Linked DNA regions of Aquitalea magnusonii. The protein of the gene in region 2 interacts with the protein of the main gene of each other region in a pairwise test. Links are inferred from orthologs where the notes say so. Each region holds a gene or a part of one and is shown on either strand. Other genes may lie near its edges.

Region 1 (2,746 bases), 410 kb from region 2 along the record:
GGCTTGCGCCTCTATGGCCTCGGCTCGGCCAAGATAGCCCAGCTTTTCGTTGGTCTTGCCTTTCACATTGACCGCCTTCACCGCAATCCCCAGATCGGCGGCAATCGTCGCGCACATGGCATCGATATGCGGTGCCAGCTTGGGTTGCTGGGCAATCAGCGTGGCGTCCACATTCACCACCTGCCAACCTGCGGCGCGCACACGGGCAACGGCTTCGCGCAGCAGCACGCGGCTGTCAGCCCCTTTGAACCGTTCGTCAGTATCTGGGAAATGACGGCCAATATCGCCCAGGGCCGCCGCGCCCAATACCGCGTCGGTAATGGCGTGCAACAGGGCGTCGGCATCGGAATGGCCCAGCAGGCCGTGGCTGTGCGGAATCGTCACCCCACCCAGGATCAGCGGGCGGCCTGCCACCAGTTGGTGTACATCGTAACCTTGTCCAACTCGGAACATGGGGTTCAGTCCTTTCGTGAAGCCAGGATCGCCCGGGCCAAGGCCAGGTCGCGCGGGTAAGTCACCTTGAAGTTCTGTGCATCGCCTTCCACCAGGCGTGGCTTGTGTCCATGCCGTTCGATGGCCGAGGCTTCGTCAGTCACTTCATCCGCCACACTGCCGGCCAGCGCGCGCGCCAGCAGGCCGGCACGGAACATCTGCGGGGTTTGGGCCAGCCACAGGCCCTGGCGCGGCACGGTGGCGCTGATGCGCCCCTCGGCATCGGCACGCTTGACCGTATCGGGCACCGGTAAGGCCAGCAGGCCACCCACCTGGTCATCTGCCAGCGTGGCAATCAGCCGCTCTACCGCCGCCACCGACAGGCAACAGCGGGCGGCATCGTGTACCAGCACCCAATCTTGCTCACCAGCCGCCATGGCTTCCAGTCCGTTGCGCACGCTTTCCGCCCTGCTCGCCCCGCCTACCCGGTGTACCCGCAACTTGGGCAGGTCCCAGTCAAAGTCGTCAAACCACTCATCACCCGGCGACAACACCAGCACCACTTCGCTGATGGCCTCAACCTGGCTGAGTGCTTGCAAGGTATGCCACATCAGTGGGCGACCATTGAGCTGCAGATACTGTTTGGGGCTGGGGCCGCCAAAGCGGCTGCCAGAGCCGGCAGCGGGCACCAATGCCAGATAGCGCGTCATGCAGCATCTCCTGCAGGTGGGTTTTCCAGGGTGCGCCACAGGCAGCTACCCTTGACCGCCTTGTCCAACTCACCCAGATAAGCCTGATGCGCAGCCAGCTCTTCCGCGCTGGCACGTTTGACCAATAGCGGCTTGCGCTCGAACTGGATATCACCGCCCTGCGCATTGCCGGTATCCACGTCGATATCCATCACCAGGCTTTCCTGGCCACGGGTCATCCACAAATACACTTCGGACAGCAGTTCGCAGTCGATCAGCGCGCCGTGCAGGGTACGGTTGGAACGGTCGATATCAAAACGGTCACACAGGGCATCCAGGCTGTTACGCTTGCCGGGAAACTGGTCACGCGCCATGGCCAGGGTGTCGGTCACCTGGGCAACCAGCTGATTGATTTTGGGCAGGCCCAGCCGGTCAAACTCGGCGTTGAGGAATTTGACGTCAAATGGCGCGTTGTGAATGATCAATTCGGCATCACGCATGAAATCAGCCATCTGCTCTGCCACCTGGGCAAAGCGCGGCTTGCCTTCCAGCGAAGCCAGCGAGATGCCGTGTACCCGCTCGGCATCCGGATCGATATCACGCTCGGGGTGGATATATAGATGCAGGTGCTGGCCGGTGAGCTTGCGGTTGATCATTTCCAGACCGGCAAATTCGATGATGCGATGGCCCTGGTCCGGGTCAAGACCGGTAGTTTCAGTATCGAGAATAATCTGTCTCATGCTGCTTTCTGGCGGACCGGCTTGCACCGGTCCCAATCAATAAGGAGGCAAAACGGTTTACAGGGATTCAACACCACGGTTGGCCAACTGGTCGGCCCGTTCGTTGAATTCGTGGCCGGCATGGCCTTTGACCCAGCGCCAATCCACATGGGTGTGGCGGTTACGCTCGGCGTCCAGCATCTGCCACAGATCGGCGTTCTTTACCGGTTCCTTGGCTGCCGTTTTCCAACCACGGGCCTTCCAGCCATGAATCCACTCCGAAATACCCTTCTGAACATATTGCGAGTCGGTATAGACCACCACATGACAGGGCCGGTTCAGTGCCGCCAGGCCGCGGATAACGGCCAGTAGCTCCATACGGTTATTGGTGGTGCCGCGTTCGCCGCCAAACAACTCCTTCTCCTTGCCCTTGAAGCGCAACAGCGCGCCCCAGCCACCGGGACCGGGATTTCCTTTGCAGGCACCATCGGTATAAATCTCGACACAGTCTTCAGTTGTCATGTTTCTCTGTTCTGTTGGCCCCACCCATCAAGGGCTGGGCTGATTCAATCAGGTCCGTTCAATCCTGATCACCGCCAACCTGGCGATGGCTGGATGGCGTTTGCCTGCGGCTGGGGTGACGTTCATTGCCTCCGGCCACCACCAGTCCCTTGGCCGGCTTGGCGGTCTTCCACGCCGGCGTGAGCAGACGCATGCCACGCTGGCGCTTGACCGCTTCTATCCCGTACACACCAGCGGCCAGCGGCCACCATTTGTCCCCGGCACGCTCCATAAAGCCAAAGCGCTCCAGCCAGCCTTGTTGCGACAACGGCGGGGCATAAGCCATGAAGCAACCGGCAACCGGTTCGAGGTCCAGCAGCTTCAGCCAGTCGCGAATGCGGATCA
Region 2 (8,453 bases):
GGTGACGCCCATGAACAGTACCAGCAAGGTGACAGCGGCAATCATGCCGCCGGTTTGCAGCATGGAAGCGTTATAGGCAGCCTTGTTGGTTTCCAGGGTGTCGAAGGCCAGTTTGAGGTTGTACTCGGTATGGGCATTCAAGGCCTTGCGCAGCTCTGCACCGGTGGTATTCAAGGGGCCACTGCGCAGCATGGCATCAGCCAGATCTTCTTTGCCTGATCGCGACAAGTCAAAGTACTTGCTGCGTTCAGCACGATAAGCAGCCAGCTTGGTTTTGTCGTCTTGCAAGAGCTGGCGGTCGTGATCATCCGTGATCAGGTTTTTCTCGTAATCATTCAGCAGCTCGTCCAGCTTTTTGTCAGCCTCGCCGGACATGGCTTCGGCTGCCGCTTTTTCCCCCGCAGTATGCGATACCGAGTGTTGGATGATGGCACTGCGGATGTCCATGAAGGCATACAGCATGCCGTTCAGGTCACGAATGCTGGGCGCAACATTACTGATGGTGTCTTCAAAACGGTTGCTGGCCTGCTTTTGCTGGTAAATGCCAAAGCCGCCCACCAATAATAAGGCGAGTAGGGCAATGACCAGGGTCAGGATGAGGCGGCGGATGATGGTCATGAGATGGTCCTTGCAGAAAGCGCTTTTGTTGCGGATTACCTGGTTATTAGTATGGCTTGACTACGTATTTATACCTATAGCATCGAATCCTGACGAATGTAGGGAAAGTTGAATACGCGATGATGGTTTTTATACTTTTTATAAATAAAAATAGATTTTAATTTTAATTAATTGTTTTTAATTTGGCTGACCATGCGGTAAAAGTGTCAGCCTGGGCATGCCCTGCTTTGATGCCAGCACGGTGGCGGGACAATAAAAAAACCGCAGTGCGGATGCACTGCGGTGCGTTTCGATACGACGGGTGCTGCTATTGCGCCAGTAGCTGCCAGCGGCCCTGACCCAGAATCTGCAATTGCTGCTGATGGTATTGCAGCAGGCTGCTGCGGTGGCCCACGCTGACAATGGTGGTGGCAGGCAGTTGCTCTCGCAGCAGGCGGTACATGGCGTCTTCCAGCCCTTCATCCAGCGCCGAGCTGGCTTCGTCCAGAAAGGCAATATCCGGCTGGTTCAGCAATAGCCGGCCAAAGGCCAGGCGTTGCTGTTCGCCCAGCGACAGCGTCTGGCTCCAGTCACGCTCCTCGTCCAGCCGTGCTTGCAGATGACCCAGTTGTACGGCTTGTAGGACCGTTATTGCCTGTTGGCTATCCCCGGCGGGGGGCGTGGCCGGATAGTACAGCGCATCACGCAGGCTGCCGCCCGGCAGGTAAGGCTTTTGCGCCAGGAACATCAGCCCGTGTTCCGGACGGATGATGCGACCGCTGCTATAGGGCCATAGCCCGGCCAGGCTACGCAGCAAGGTGGTTTTGCCAGAGCCGGAGCTGCCGCGGATCAGCAGCGCGCTGCCGCTATGGATGTCCAGATCAACCTGCTCCAGTAGTTTGCGCCCATCCGGAGCCTGCAGGCAGAAGTTTTCCAGTGCCAGCCGCTTGCCATCCGGCTGTATATCGGGGCGTGGCAGCGACGCAGCCTCCTGCATGGAATCGCAGTAACCGGACAGCCGGTTCAGTACGGCACGGTAGCCGGCAAAATCGTCGTAGGCATTGCGAAAGAAGGACAGATTGTCATGCAGCGTGCCAAAAGCACCGGAGGTCTGCATCAGATCGCCCAAGGTAATCTGCTTGGAGAAAAAACGATGGGCCTGCACGATGAGCGGAAACACCACGGCGGTCTGGCTGACAATCAGGTTGAAGCCCTGGAATTTCAGCGACCGGAACACGATGCGCCAGTTGTTGTGGATGATCTGGCCAAAGCGGCTGCGCAGCAGCATGCCCTCCACTTTTTCCCCGGCATAAAAAGCAATGCTTTCCGCATACTCCAGCAAGCGCACCAGCAGGTAACGATAGTTGGCGTTGTACTGCTCGTTCAGGAAGTTCAAGCGCACCAGCGGCCGGCCGATCTTCACCGCCAGCACCGTGGCAATCAGCACGTAGACAAACACCGCAAACACCATGGCGCGCGGTATTTCCACCCCCAGCAACTGCAGGGGGCCGGACAGACTCCACAGGATCAGCGTGTAGGCCAGGGTGGAAACCAGTGATCTAACCACGCCCATCGACAGGCCGAGCGAGCTGTCGACAAAGCTGCTGACATCCTGCTGGATACGCTGGTCGGGGTTGTCACTGCGCTGTGGCAGGTATTGCAGACGGTAGAAGGCGTCGTGCTGCAGTAGTTTTTGCAGTAATTGTTCGTTCAGCCAAGCGCGCCAGTGGATGGAAAAGCTCTGGTTGACATAAAAGCTGAACAGGCTGCGCAGCACATGCAGGCTAGCGACAATGCAGAAGATACGGATAAAGCTCCAGAACAGGCTTTCATTCAGTTGCTGCAGCGAGTTGTATAGCCCGTTGCTCCAGTTGGACAGTACGACATCAATGCGCACACCTATCAGGGTGAGCAGCAGGATCAAGGCCAGACCCAGCAATGGTTTGGCGCTACGTTGCAGGCTGAAGTAAGCGCCGCTGAGTTGCCAGAATTGCCGGCCCCAACTGGTGAGCCGCACCAGTGCCCAGACTGCAATGCCAAACAGCAGGCAGGTAATGCCATAGGCTTTGGCTACCCAGACCATGCTGGTTGCCAGTTCCTGATTCCAGTCCATGTTTTCCCTTCGATAGATTCAGCCATGCCGCACCCGCAACCCGGTTGGACTGCCGGTTCCGGGCGCGGTGGGCATGAAGGAGTGAGAGGTTGCCAGCGAGAACAGCGGCTCAGCTTACGATGCAGCCCGTCTGCTGCCAAATGCTACAAGCCGATAATTGATGAAAAATTGTTGCCGTGCGCGACAGGCCAAGACCTCAGTCAGGCTGCCGCGCAATTGTCCGGCTGGCTACCACAGCACCTTCACCGCGCTGTCGCCCAGCCAGTCCTGCAAGGCCAGCAGCAGGCTGTCATCCAGCCGGACGGCCCAGCTTTGCGACAGGGCTACATCGCCACGCGCTTGGGCATTGCTGTAGCTGATGCGTACCAGGCCGCCATTTTCCTCGTCACGATAGGGGGTGAGCAAGGCTTTCAGCCGGTTGACATCGGCATTGCCGTTCATCTGCAAGGACAGGCCACGGGCAAAGCAGCTGCGTGCCTCGCCCAGATCGTAAATGCGGTCGGCCATGATGCGCAGACCGCCAGAGAAACTGTCCTCGCTCACCTTGCCTTGCACCACCAGCACGATGTCTTCTTTCAGCTTGTTGCGGTTGACTTCGTAGCTGTCACCAAAGAGGCCGATTTCGCGCTTGCTGCTGCCATCGTCCAGTTCGACAAAGGCCATCTTGCCGCGATTGCCCATCTTGACGCGGATGCCGGTGACAAAACCGGCCAGCAGTTGCGGCTCCTTGCGCGGCGTCAGGCGCGACAGCGTGGTCTTGATGAAGGCGCGTACTTCCTGCGCATAAGCGGAGAACGGGTGGCCGGACAGGTAGAAGCCGATGGCCAGTTTTTCTTCCGCCAGCTTGACGGCGTCATTCCATGGCCGGGTGGCCACCATTTCCACCGCCGGGGCCACGTCGTCGCCAAACATGTCGAACAGGCCGCCCTGATTGGCATTAGCATGGGCCTGATCAGCCGCCTCCATCGCAAGGCCGACATTGGCAAACAGCAGGGCGCGGTTGGGTTCGATGCTGTCGAAGGCACCGGCGCGGATCAGCGCTTCGATCACCCGCTTGTTGACCAGCTTCTTGTCGGTACGCTGGCAGAAATCAAACAGGCTGGTGTAAGGGCCACTGGCTTCACGCACCGCCACGATATGGTCGACGGCAGATTCGCCACTGCCCTTGATCGCGCCCAGTGCATAGCGGATTTCCTGACGGCTGACCGGCACAAAGCGGTAGAAGCTGTGATTGACGTCCGGCGGCAAGAAGCGCAGGCCGTTCTTGGGGTCGGTGGCGTCGTCATAGAACACCTTGAGCTGGTCGGTATTGTCCAGTTCGGTGGACATGGTGGCGGCCATGTAGGCGGCGCAATGATGTGCTTTGAGCCAGGCCGTATGGTAGGCCACCAGCGCATAGGCGGCGGCGTGCGATTTGTTGAAACCGTAGCCGGCGAATTTCTCCATGTAGTCGAAGATTTCGTTGGCCTTGGATTCGGGAATGTCCTGCTTGGCGGCACCCTGCACGAACATGGCGCGCTGCGCCACCATCTCCTCCACCTTCTTCTTACCCATGGCGCGGCGCAGCAAGTCGGCGCCGCCCAGCGAGTAGCCGCCAATCACCTGGGCGGACTGCATCACCTGTTCCTGATACACCATGATGCCGTAGGTGGGGGCCAGTACCGGCTCCAGCAGCGGGTGCAGGTATTCGAACTTGGCACCGTGCATACGCTGGATGAAGTCGGGAATCAGGTCCATCGGGCCCGGACGGTACAAGGCCACGAAGGCGATAATTTCTTCGAACTTGCTGGGTTTGGCTTCCACCAGCATTTTTTTCATGCCGGAGGATTCAAACTGGAACACGCCGGTGGTGTTGGCGCTGGCAAAAATCTTGTAGGCGTCGGCATCGTCCAGCGGCAGGTGGGCAACGTCCACGTCCTCGTTGCTGACCTGCTTGATATAGCGCTGGGCCAGTTCGATGATGGTGAGGTTGCGCAAGCCCAGGAAGTCGAACTTCACCAGGCCGATCTGCTCCACGTCGTCCTTGTCGAACTGCGACACCGGCGAGGCACCGTCGGCACTGGCAATGTATAGCGGGCAGAAGTCGGTTAGCTTGCCCGGCGCAATCAGCACGCCACCGGCATGCATGCCGATGCCGCGGGTGAGGTCTTCCAGCTTCATTGCCAGTTCGATCAGCTCATTGGCACCTTCCGATTCAATGACTTCACCGATCTGCGGCTCCACTTCCATCGCCTTTTCCAGGCCCAAGGGCTTGTTGGCCTCCAGCGGAATCAGCTTGGACAGGCGGTCGCACAGGCCGAAGGGCAGGTCCAGTACCCGGCCCACATCGCGGATTACCGATTTGGACGACATGGTGCCGAAGGTGGCAATCTGGCTGACGGCTTCTTCGCCGTATTTCTGCCGGGTGTATTCGATCACGCGCCAGCGGTTTTCCTGACAGAAGTCCACGTCGAAGTCGGGCATGGATACCCGTTCCGGGTTCAGGAAACGCTCGAACAGCAGGGCGTAGCGCAGCGGGTCGAGGTCGGTAATGCTCAGGCTGTAAGCCACCAGCGAACCGGCACCGGAGCCCCGGCCCGGTCCCACCGGGCAGCCATTGCCCTTACCCCACTGGATAAAGTCGGCCACGATGAGGAAGTAACCGGGGAAACCCATCTGGATGATGGTGTCGCACTCGAACTTCAGCCGGGCATCGTATTCCGGCCGGCGCGCCTCGCGCTCGGCCGGGTCGGGAAACAGTTGCTCCAGCCGTACTTCCAGCCCGCGCTTGGCTTCGTACACCAGGAAATCATCCAGCGTCATGCCTTCCGGGGTGGGGAACAGCGGCAGGTAGTTCTTGCCCAGCACCACGGAAATATTGCAGCGCTTGGCAATTTCTACGGTGTTTTCCAGCGCTTCCGGAATGTCGGCAAAGCGCTCCAGCATCTGTTCGGTGGACAGGAAATACTGGCATTCGGAGAAATTGCGCGGACGACGCTTGTCACCCAGCGTGTAGCCCTCGGCAATGCACACCCGTGCTTCGTGCGCCTTGAAGTCATCCGGGTCCATGAACTGGATGGGATGGGTGGCCACCACCGGCAGGCCGGTTTCACCAGCCAGCCACAGCGTGGCCTGTACCACGCTTTCCACCTGCGCATTGTCCACGCGCTGGACTTCCAGATAAAAACTGTCGGGAAACAGGCTTTCCCAGTATTGCGCCCGGCGCATCGCTTCTTCGCGCTGACCCATGGCCAGTGCCACCCCGACATCACCCAGATGCGCACCGGACAGGCACAAGAGATTGCTGTTATCGCCCTGTTCCAGCCAGGCACGCTTGATTTCGGCGCGGCCACGGTACTGGTTGTGGGTGAAGGCCTGGGTCAGCAGTTCGCAAAGCCTGCGATAACCCTCGCGGTTTTTCACCGTCAGCATCAGGCGGGTGGGCTTGTCGCGGTCTTCTTCGTTTTCCAGCCAGATATCGGCCGAGACGATGGGCTTGATGCCCTTGTTGCGGCAGGACTTGTAAAACTTGACCATGCCAAACAGGTTCATCAGGTCCGACATGCCCATGGCAGGCATATTGTCCTTCTGCGCACGCTTTACTGCGTCGTCGAGGCGGACAATACCGTCGGTGATGGAAAACTCCGAGTGGAGGCGAAGATGGATAAAGCGGGGTGCGTTCATGGCGGCATTTTACCGGCAGCGCGGCATCTGCACCATGCGTGCGGCAAGATAAATCGCATCCCGATGGCGGCATGCTCGCTGCCGTGGGCTGGAGGTTTGTTGTGATTGTCACCAGCCTGTCATTGCTCCTTTTCTTGTGTTGCGTCGCAGCATTAGAATGGTGGCATCTGCAATCAGCTAAACGGTGAGTGAAATGGATTGTGATGTCAGAGAGCTGGAGGGCAGCAGCCTGTACAAATTACTGACTGGCAGCGTGCTGCCGCGTCCCATTGCCTGGCTCAGCACGCAGGATTTGCTGGGCGTGGCCAACCTGGCGCCGTTTTCCTTTTTTACCGTGGCCAGCCTCAACCCTCCGGTATTGGCAGTCAGTATTCTGAAAAAGCCTGATGGCAGTGATAAGGACAGTCTGGCCAATATCCGCGCTACCGGGGAATTTGTGGTGAATATTGTCAGCCAGGAATTGGTCGAGGAAATGAATCAGTCCTGTGCCGCCTATCCGGCGGAAGTGGACGAATTTGATCTGGCCGGCCTGGCCAAGGTGCGCAGCAAACAGGTAAAGGCACCCGGCGTGGCGCGCTCGCCAGTGCGCTATGAGTGTGTGCTGCATAGCTGCCTCGACCTTGGGCATGGGGCGGGCGGCAGTACGCTGGTACTGGGTGAAATCCGCCATGTGCATGTGGCGGATGCGGTGTATCAGGAAGGCCGGATTGATGTGCAGGCACTGCACCCCATTGGCAAGCTGGCCGGGGATGCCTACACCCTGGTGCATGCGGATTTCTCGCTGGCACGGCCCTGATTTCGTCTGACCGTATAAATGAAAAAAGCACCTGTCAGGTGCTTTTTTCTTGGCAAGGCTTAGCGCAAGGCCTGGCTGATTTTTTCTGCCATCTCGTCCAGCAAGGCATAGCGACGGTTGTATTCGCTGCGCTTCTTGCTGGCAATTTCCTCCATTGGCTTGCGCGGAATGGGGAAGGGGATGCGGAAGTATTCGGTATTGATTTTCTCGGCCCCGATATCCAGCCAGAAGCTGTCATAGTCGGCCTGGAATTCACGCCGGTAGCGCCAGGAGCTGTAAATATGGCTGTCCTTGCACACGGCCAGCACTTGCTGGCAGCCCATTTCACGGGCAAGCACCGTCAGTGCTTCCAGTGCCAGCCGTTTGGGAAACAGGCCGTGACAAGCCTTGGTGGCGGTGCGGATGCAGTCATGGCCAAATTCCTTGCGCGGGCCTTGCAAGCCGCCAATCAGCGCCACCGACTGACCCTGATACTGGCACAGGGTAAAGGTGAGGGTGGCCAGCGCCACTTGTTGGGCATCGACAAACTGCAGTGATAGCTCGCCTTCCTTGTCGAAGTAATGGTTATGCCCCATCACCCAGCTAAAGCTGCTTTCATCCTTGCCCGTGATGCTGGCAATGCAGATATTGTCCAGCGATAGCAACTGGCTGCGTACCGCTGCCGGCAGTTGCAGCATCCGGCCATAGTGTTGTTGCAGCAGCTCCAGTTTGGCCGCATTGCCCAGACTGCGGTGCAGGTAAGGGCGGTGCAGCTTTTGCGACAGGCGTGGTGCCAGTTTCAGGTAGTCCAGCAGCAGTGGCTCGCTGCTCAGATAGCTTAGCCAGCGATAGCTGCTGGACAGGGAAAGCAGGCTGCGCAAAACCAGCTTGATGCGGTTCTTGCGTTCATCCAGACAGTCCCGTCGGGAAAACTCTCCACTGGCCAGCTGCCCCAGCAGCCGGACAGGGTGAGGCCTCGAAGGTGATTCGATTGTTTTCACACAGAGTTCTTCTAAAAGCGTTCATGCACGGAAATGCATTATTGTTTATTCGGGTGTCGGCGTCTTTGGCCGGCTTGTCCCGTCGTCGTTACCGTTTGTGACGGTTTATTTCTTGTCTTCGCGTGGTTTTAGAGCGGCAATGGCGGCACGCTGCATTTCCAGCGTTTTCATCTGCATGGACAGCATGCCCAGATTCATGGTCAGCCAGCCTTCCACTACCCGCAGTTCTGCCAGCTTGCGGTCGATTTCCTCCTCGCTCATCGGCGGGAGAAAGGGCTGCGCACTAGCCGGGGTGGCAGTTTGC

The links. The genes of interacting proteins can lie anywhere in the genome.
Region 1: the proteins of dnaE (region 2) and dnaQ interact in binary tests that used the Escherichia coli proteins (3 or more experiments, as listed by UniProt). The link is inferred for Aquitalea magnusonii from one-to-one orthologs.

The regions. Positions count from the first base shown.
Region 1 is NZ_AP018823.1:445,507-448,252, reverse strand. It holds dnaQ (DNA polymerase III subunit epsilon), read right to left. Parts: upstream 1,862-2,746; coding sequence 1,139-1,861; downstream 1-1,138. Other genes in the region: DLM_RS02160 (class I SAM-dependent methyltransferase), read right to left, coding at 2,421-2,746; rnhA (ribonuclease HI), read right to left, coding at 1,919-2,362; ispD (2-C-methyl-D-erythritol 4-phosphate cytidylyltransferase), read right to left, coding at 459-1,142; ispF (2-C-methyl-D-erythritol 2,4-cyclodiphosphate synthase), read right to left, coding at 1-453. UniProt on the Escherichia coli protein: DNA polymerase III is a complex, multichain enzyme responsible for most of the replicative synthesis in bacteria. The epsilon subunit contain the editing function and is a proofreading 3'-5' exonuclease.
Region 2 is NZ_AP018823.1:853,874-862,326, forward strand. Bases 2,739-6,723 are described here. They hold dnaE (DNA polymerase III subunit alpha), read right to left. Parts: upstream 6,374-6,723; coding sequence 2,939-6,373; downstream 2,739-2,938. Other genes in these bases: DLM_RS04215 (flavin reductase family protein), read left to right, coding at 6,567-6,723. Also shown: DLM_RS04200 (methyl-accepting chemotaxis protein), read right to left, coding at 1-618; DLM_RS04205 (ABC transporter ATP-binding protein/permease), read right to left, coding at 926-2,710; more of DLM_RS04215, read left to right, coding at 6,724-7,169; DLM_RS04220 (VirK/YbjX family protein), read right to left, coding at 7,229-8,149; DLM_RS04225 (PhaM family polyhydroxyalkanoate granule multifunctional regulatory protein), read right to left, coding at 8,255-8,453. UniProt on the Escherichia coli protein: DNA polymerase III is a complex, multichain enzyme responsible for most of the replicative synthesis in bacteria. This DNA polymerase also exhibits 3' to 5' exonuclease activity. The alpha chain is the DNA polymerase catalytic subunit.